Regions from separate parts of the Streptomyces sp. NPDC087901 genome, predicted to be linked through region 1. Evidence: riboswitches for the same ligand, from Rfam matches in the RefSeq annotation. Region 1 holds a riboswitch; the other holds the start of a gene.
The links. A riboswitch is a leader RNA that binds a small molecule or an ion and turns the genes downstream of it on or off. The one in region 1 is predicted to bind S-adenosylmethionine.
Positions count from the first base shown of each region.

Region 2: linked by a shared signal. The riboswitch ahead of ACIOEW_RS04230 (aminotransferase class V-fold PLP-dependent enzyme) and the one ahead of ACIOEW_RS25600 (putative leader peptide) in region 1 are both predicted to bind S-adenosylmethionine.

Region 1 covers NZ_JBIUUC010000009.1:16,653-19,854, reverse strand. The annotation lists gene ACIOEW_RS25615 (ATP-binding cassette domain-containing protein) at 1-10, shown strand, start outside; gene ACIOEW_RS25610 (ABC transporter permease subunit) at 7-1,302, shown strand; gene ACIOEW_RS25605 (hypothetical protein) at 1,358-1,483, opposite strand; SAM riboswitch class IV at 1,710-1,822, shown strand; gene ACIOEW_RS25600 (putative leader peptide) at 1,862-1,978, shown strand; gene ACIOEW_RS25595 (LLM class flavin-dependent oxidoreductase) at 2,052-3,202, shown strand, end outside.
Region 2 covers NZ_JBIUUC010000001.1:953,624-956,825, forward strand. The annotation lists gene trpD (anthranilate phosphoribosyltransferase) at 1-751, shown strand, start outside; SAM riboswitch class IV at 842-959, shown strand; gene ACIOEW_RS04230 (aminotransferase class V-fold PLP-dependent enzyme) at 1,134-2,513, shown strand; gene ACIOEW_RS04235 (Lrp/AsnC ligand binding domain-containing protein) at 2,586-2,867, opposite strand; gene ACIOEW_RS04240 (rhomboid family intramembrane serine protease) at 3,044-3,202, opposite strand, start outside.

The sequences.
Region 1 (3,202 bases):
GGAGCGATGACCCGGGACCCCGCACGCGACGACTCCCAGCAACCCGGCCGCGACGACTTTCAGCAACCCGCACACGACGCCATGCCCGCCGTCGACACCCGTCTGCTCGTCCGCGAGGAGGGTATCCGCGGGTACGCCGGGGAGTTCTGGCGCAAGATGCGCAGCGGGGAGCTGGGCTCCCTTCCCGTCGTCATCGCCGTGATCATCATCTGGACGGTGTTCGGCAGTCTGAACAGCACGTTCCTCTCGGCCCAGAACCTCTCCGACCTCAGCCAGCAGATCGTCGGCACCGGCATGATCGCCGTCGGCATCGTCTTCGTGCTGCTCCTCGGCGAGATCGACCTGTCCGTCGGGTCCGTCAGCGGTCTGTGCGCCGCGATCTTCGCCGTACTCAATGTCCTGAACGGGATGAACGAGTGGCTGGCGCTCCTCGTCGCCGTTCTGGGCGGAGCCGCCGTCGGCCTCATCCAGGGCTTCTTCTTCGCGAAGGTCGGCGTGCCCGCGTTCGTCGTCACCCTGGCGGGCAACCTCGCCTGGAACGGGCTGATGCTCCAGGTGCTCGGTTCCAGCGGCACGGTCAACATCCCCGGCGACAGCATCGTCGCCGAGATCTACTCGACGATCTACCACAGCCCGGCCGCCGCCTACGTGACCGCGGCCGTCGGGGTCGGACTCTTCCTGGCCGCCTCCCTCCTGGACGCCGCACGCCGCAGAGCGGCCCGGGTGCCGTCCCGGCCGGTCGCCGAGATCGTGCTGCGTACGATCGTCATCGCAGCCATCGCCTTCGTCACCGCGTACATCCTCAACCGGTACCAGGGCCTCCCGCTGGCTCTCCTGATCTTCCTGATCGTGCTGGTGGTACTGGACTTCGTGCTCCGCCGCACCACGTACGGCCGGAAGGTCTTCGCCGTCGGCGGCAACTCCGAGGGCGCGCGACGGGCCGGTATCAGTGTGCCGTTCGTCCGGATGTCGGTCTTCTCGATCGCCGGCGCCATGGCGGCGATCGGAGGTCTGTTCCTCGCCGGGCAGATCCAGTCCGCGAGCCAGACCTCGGGCGGCGGCAACCTCCTGATGAACGTCATCGCCGCGGCCGTCATCGGCGGCACGAGCCTGTTCGGCGGGCGCGGTTCGGTCTGGTCGGCCCTGCTCGGCGCCCTGGTGATCGGATCCATCCAGTCCGGGATGAACATCATGGGTGTGAGCAACGCCGTCCAGTTCATGATCACGGGATCCGTCCTGCTGGCCGCCGTGGTCGTCGACTCCGTCTCCCGCAGGAGCCAGAAGGCCGCAGGACGCGCGTGATCCGTACGCGGACGGGACGGCCGACAGGTCCACGGACGCGCGGCATCCCCTCCGGTCAGTCCGCGGCGCAGGCAGGGCGCCCGCCGTCCGCCGTGACGTCCTCGGCGTGGAGGTGATCGGCCAGGGCGCCGGAGATCGTAAGGGCGTCGAACCGGCCGGAGTCCGGCGGTCCGATCAGCAACTCCCTTAAGTTCACGCAGCGGCAATGAACCGGTCCGCGCCCGCCCCCTGAGCGCGCCGCGCCCGGTTGTCGCAGGTGACCGCCGGTTCCAGGGCGCCTGTTGGAGGGAGCACAGGGAGCGGCCGCGCTGTTCCGGGCCATGACAGTGCGAGCGTGACCGATGTGAGCACGGCCATGATCTGCAGGGCATTGCGTGGCGCTTCCCGCACGCGTAGCGTTCCGGGCAGGTCACGAGTGTCAGCGTCAAGCCCTGGCTTGCTGACCGGCAACCCTCCTGCGCGGCGGGGTGCTCCAGGTGACGACCAGGCGGGGCCCGTCCGGGTTCCGCAAGCGCGAGGCCCCCGGGCCCGCCCAGCCGGAAGAGCGGAGGCGACGGTCATGCCACCGGTGTCCCGCCCGTTCGTCAGGGTGCTCGCCCCGCGGCGACGCGTCCACCTCTACTCACGGCCGCACATCGACCTCCAGCGCGTGGCCGGCGCGCTCTGTTGTTCCTGACCCGTTCCCGCGACGCCGAACCTCCCGACGAGGCCCGGCGATCACCCACGGTCGATCAGGAAGGCACCCTTTCGTGTCCGCATCGTCATTGCCGCACCCTGCCCTGCCCACCTCGCTCCTCCACCTCGCCGTCGCGCTGAACGGCGCGGGCTGGCACCCGGCCGCATGGCGCGAGCCGGAGGCCCGGCCCGGGGAACTGCTCACCGCCGCGTACTGGACCGACACCGTCCAGGAGGCCGAACGCGGCCTGCTCGACTTCGTGACGATCGAGGACGCGCTCGGGCTCCAGTCCTCGCGCTTCACGGAGCCCGACGGCCGCACCGACCAGGAGCGCGGGCGCCTCGACGCGGTGCTCATCGCCGCCCGCGTGGCACCGTTGACCCGGCACATCGGGCTGGTCCCCACCGTGATCGCCACACACACGGAGCCGTTCCACATCTCCAAGGCGATCGCCACCCTCGACTACGTGAGTACCGGCCGGGCCGGTCTGCGCATCCAGGTGTCGGCCCGGAGTCACGAAGCCGCCCACTTCGGCCGCCGTACGTTCCCGCACTTCCGTGTCGAGGACCTGGACACCCCGCCCGTCCGCGCGCTGATCGCCGAACTCTTCGAGGAGGCCGGCGACTACGTCGAGGCGGTACGCCGCCTGTGGGACAGCTGGGAGGACGGCGCGGAGATCCGGGACGACGCCACAGGCCGATTCATCGACCGCGACAAGCTGCACTACATCGACTTCGAGGGCCGGAACTTCAGCGTCAAGGGCCCCTCGATCACACCCCGGCCCCCGCAGGGGCAGCCGGTCGTCAGCGCCCTGGCGCACCAGAGCGTTCCCTTCCAACTGGTGGCCCGTTCCACGGACATCGGGTACATCACCCCGCACGACACCGGTCAGGCCCGCACCATCATCGAGGAGATCCGCGCCGAACAGGCGGTGGCGGGACGGGCGGCGGAACCCCTGCACATCTTCGGGGACCTCGTGGTGTTCCTCGACGACGACCCCGCGGCCGCGGCGGCCCGCCGCGATCGTCTCGACGACCTCGCCGGGCACCCGTACAGCAGTGACGCGAAGGTGTTCACCGGCACGCCCGCCCAACTGGCGGACCTGCTCCTGGACTGGCAGCAGGCCGGGCTCTCCGGCTTCCGGCTGCGCCCCGCCGTGATCGGCCACGACCTCCCGGCGATCACCCGCGGACTCGTGCCCGAACTGCAGCGCCGTGGTGCCTT
Region 2 (3,202 bases), on a different contig from region 1:
CTCCACCATGTCGGCGATCGTCGTGGCGGGGACCGGTGCCAAGGTCGTCAAGCACGGCAACCGCGCCTCGTCGTCGGCCAGCGGTTCCTCCGACGTCCTGGGGAAGCTCGGCGTCAATCTGGAGCTGTCCCCGCAGCGTGTGGTGGAGGTGGCCGAGGAAGCGGGCATCACGTTCTGTTTCGCCGTGAAGTTCCACCCCGCCCTGAGGTATGCGGCCAAGGCCCGGGCGGAGCTCGGCGCACCGACCACCTTCAACATCCTCGGGCCGCTCACCAACCCGGCCAAGGTGCGCTCACAGGCGATCGGCGTCGCCGACCTGCGGATGGCACCCATCGTCGCGGGCGTCCTCGCCGAGCGCGGCAACTCCGCCCTGGTCTTCCGCGGCGACGACGGCCTGGACGAGCTGACCACCACCGCGACCTCCCGTGTCTGGGTCGCCAGGGGCGGCGTGGTGCGCGAGGAGGCCTTCGACCCGCGCGACGTCGGCATCGACCTGGTGCCGGTGGAGGCGCTGCGGGGCGCCGACGCCTCGTACAACGCCGATGTGGCCCGCCGGCTGATCGCCGGGGAGACGGGACCCGTACGGGACGCCGTCCTGCTCAACTCGGCGGCGGCGCTCGTCGCGCTGGACCCGGGGGAGGGCACGCTCACCGAGCAGCTCACCGCGGGGATGGCGAAGGCCGCCGAGTCCATCGACTCGGGCGCGGCAGGCCGGGCGCTGGAGAGATGGGTCGTGGCCAGCAACGCCTGAGGGGCCGGCGTACGGAGTGTGAGGCAGGGCGCAGTCCAGATCATGGACTGCGCCTTGCGCGTTCTCGCACGTATGGCAAGATGCTGCGCAGGTCATGAGTGACAGCGACTACGGCCCCGGCCCGCTGTCCGGCAACCCTCCGTCCGTGGCGGGGTGCCCCGGGTGAAGACCAGGCCGCAGGCAGCGAGGTCTGCGGCAAGCGCGGACCCCTCGACATCGTCAGATGTCCACCCGTGGGGTCCTGGTCCTCAGGGAGCCTCTTGTGAGCAAGCGAATGCGATAGGGCTTTTCGGCCCTCTTCCGCACACCCCTCTTTCTTCCTTCCGTGCTGCCGCGTATCCGCAGGCACGCGGAATTCGCCTGCCTGTTACGGGAGTTCGTCATGTCTGTCTTCACCGCTGCCACCGACCAGTCGATTTGTGCGCCGCTGCCGGTTCTGGGCAAGGATGTGACGGTTCCGCTGGTCACCGGCGGAGAGGTCACCTACGCCGCGCTGGACTACGCCGCCAGCGCTCCGGCCCTGCAGCGGGTGTGGGACGACGTGGCCGCGTACGCGCCGTACTACGGCAGCGTCCACCGCGGTGCCGGCTACCTCTCGCAGCTCTCCACGGACCTCTTCGAGAGCAGCCGCGAGACGGTCGCGGAGTTCCTCGGCTGCCGCGCCGACGACCAGGTGGTCTTCACCCGGTCCACCACCGACTCGCTCAACCTGCTCGCCGCCGCTCTGCCCGCCGACTGCCAGGTGTTCGTCTTCGAGACCGAGCACCACGCCTCGCTGCTGCCCTGGCGCGACGCCCGCGTGACGTACCTGAACGCCCCGCGCACCCCGGACGAGGCCGTCGAGACGCTGGAGCGGGCCCTCGCCGACCGCGACCCCTACGGCCCCGCGCTGGTCTGCGTCACCGGCGCCTCCAACGTCACCGGCGAGCTGTGGCCGGTCAAGGAGCTCGCCGCCGCCGCGCACGCCCACGGCGCCCGGATCGTGCTGGACGCCGCCCAGCTGGCCCCGCACCACCCCGTCGACATCGCCGAGCTGGACGTCGACTGGGTCGCCTTCTCCGGGCACAAGCTGTACGCACCGTTCGGCTCCGGGGTCCTCGCCGGCCGCTCCGACTGGCTGCGCGACGCCGAGCCCTACCTGGCCGGCGGCGGCGCCTCCCGCAAGGTCGCCCGGCGCACCGACGGCGGTGTCGACGTCGAATGGCACACCACCGCCGCCCGCCACGAGGCCGGCTCGCCCAACGTCATCGGCGTCTACTCCATCGCCTCCGCCTGCAAGGCGCTCACCGAGGCCGGGTTCGACAGCCTGGTCGCCCGCGAGCAGCAGCTCGTCTCCGCGGTCCGCGCCGGACTCGCCGAGGTCCCCGAAGTCAAGGTGCTCTCGCTGTTCGGCGACGACGCCCCGCGGGTCGGCGTCATCTCCTTCGTGGTGGAGGGCTGGAACAGCTCGCACTTCGCCGCGGCGCTCTCCGCCGAGTACGGCATCGGAGTGCGTGACGGACTGTTCTGCGCCCACCCCCTCGTGCGCACCCTGCTCGGCAGCGACCCGCAGGACGTCGGGGAGTGCGGCGCGCCGGAGGCGGAGCCGGGCCAGAAGTCCCTCAACGCGATCCGGGTCAGCTTCGGCGCCGGTACACCGGACGAGCACATCGAGCGCTTCCTGCAGGCGGTCAGGGAACTCGTGAGCGAGGGTGCCCAGTGGAAGTACCGCACCGAGGACGGCCGTTGCGTCCCGGACCGGGGCGCGGCCGCGCAGGTCTGAGACGAGACCCCCCTCAGCACTTTCGGCCGGGTACGGACAGCTGTCCGTACCCGGCCGAAAGTGCTGAGAGTCCTAAGCGTCCAGACCGATGGCGAAGGCCGCCTCCAGGTCGTGCTGCGAGTACGTGCGGAACGCCACGTGGGTGTCGGTTCCCTCGACACCGGGGATCTTGCTGATCCGGCCGGGGATGACATCGGCGAGGTCGTCGTGCTTGGACACCCGGACCATGGCGATCAGGTCGTACGTACCGGTGACCGAGAAGACCTCGCTGACGCTGTCCAGCGAGGCGATGGCCTCGGCGATCTCAGGAATCCGGTCCACGCTGGTCTTGATGAGTACGATCGCGGTGATCACGGCTGGCTTTCTCCCTCGGTGGCCGTGGCTGGAGACTTCACTCTAGAGCCTTGCGTCCGGATCATGCCGGGCCCGCGGGGCCCGGCACGCACGTGAGCGGCGTTGTCGTCGGTCGCCCGTGCTCCGCAGTGACTCCCTCCTCCGCCCTGCAGCTGCGCGCGCCGCACCACGCTCCTCTATCCCGCCTGATCCGGACGCAAGGCTCCGGCCCCGCGCCGGAAGCGCCCCCAGGCGTAGAGAAAGCCGGTGGCGAAGCCGACCACATGGGCGAGGTAGGCCACGCCGGGCCCGCTGCCCGCGCCCTCGGCCGCCAGCCACTGCAGGACGAACCAGAA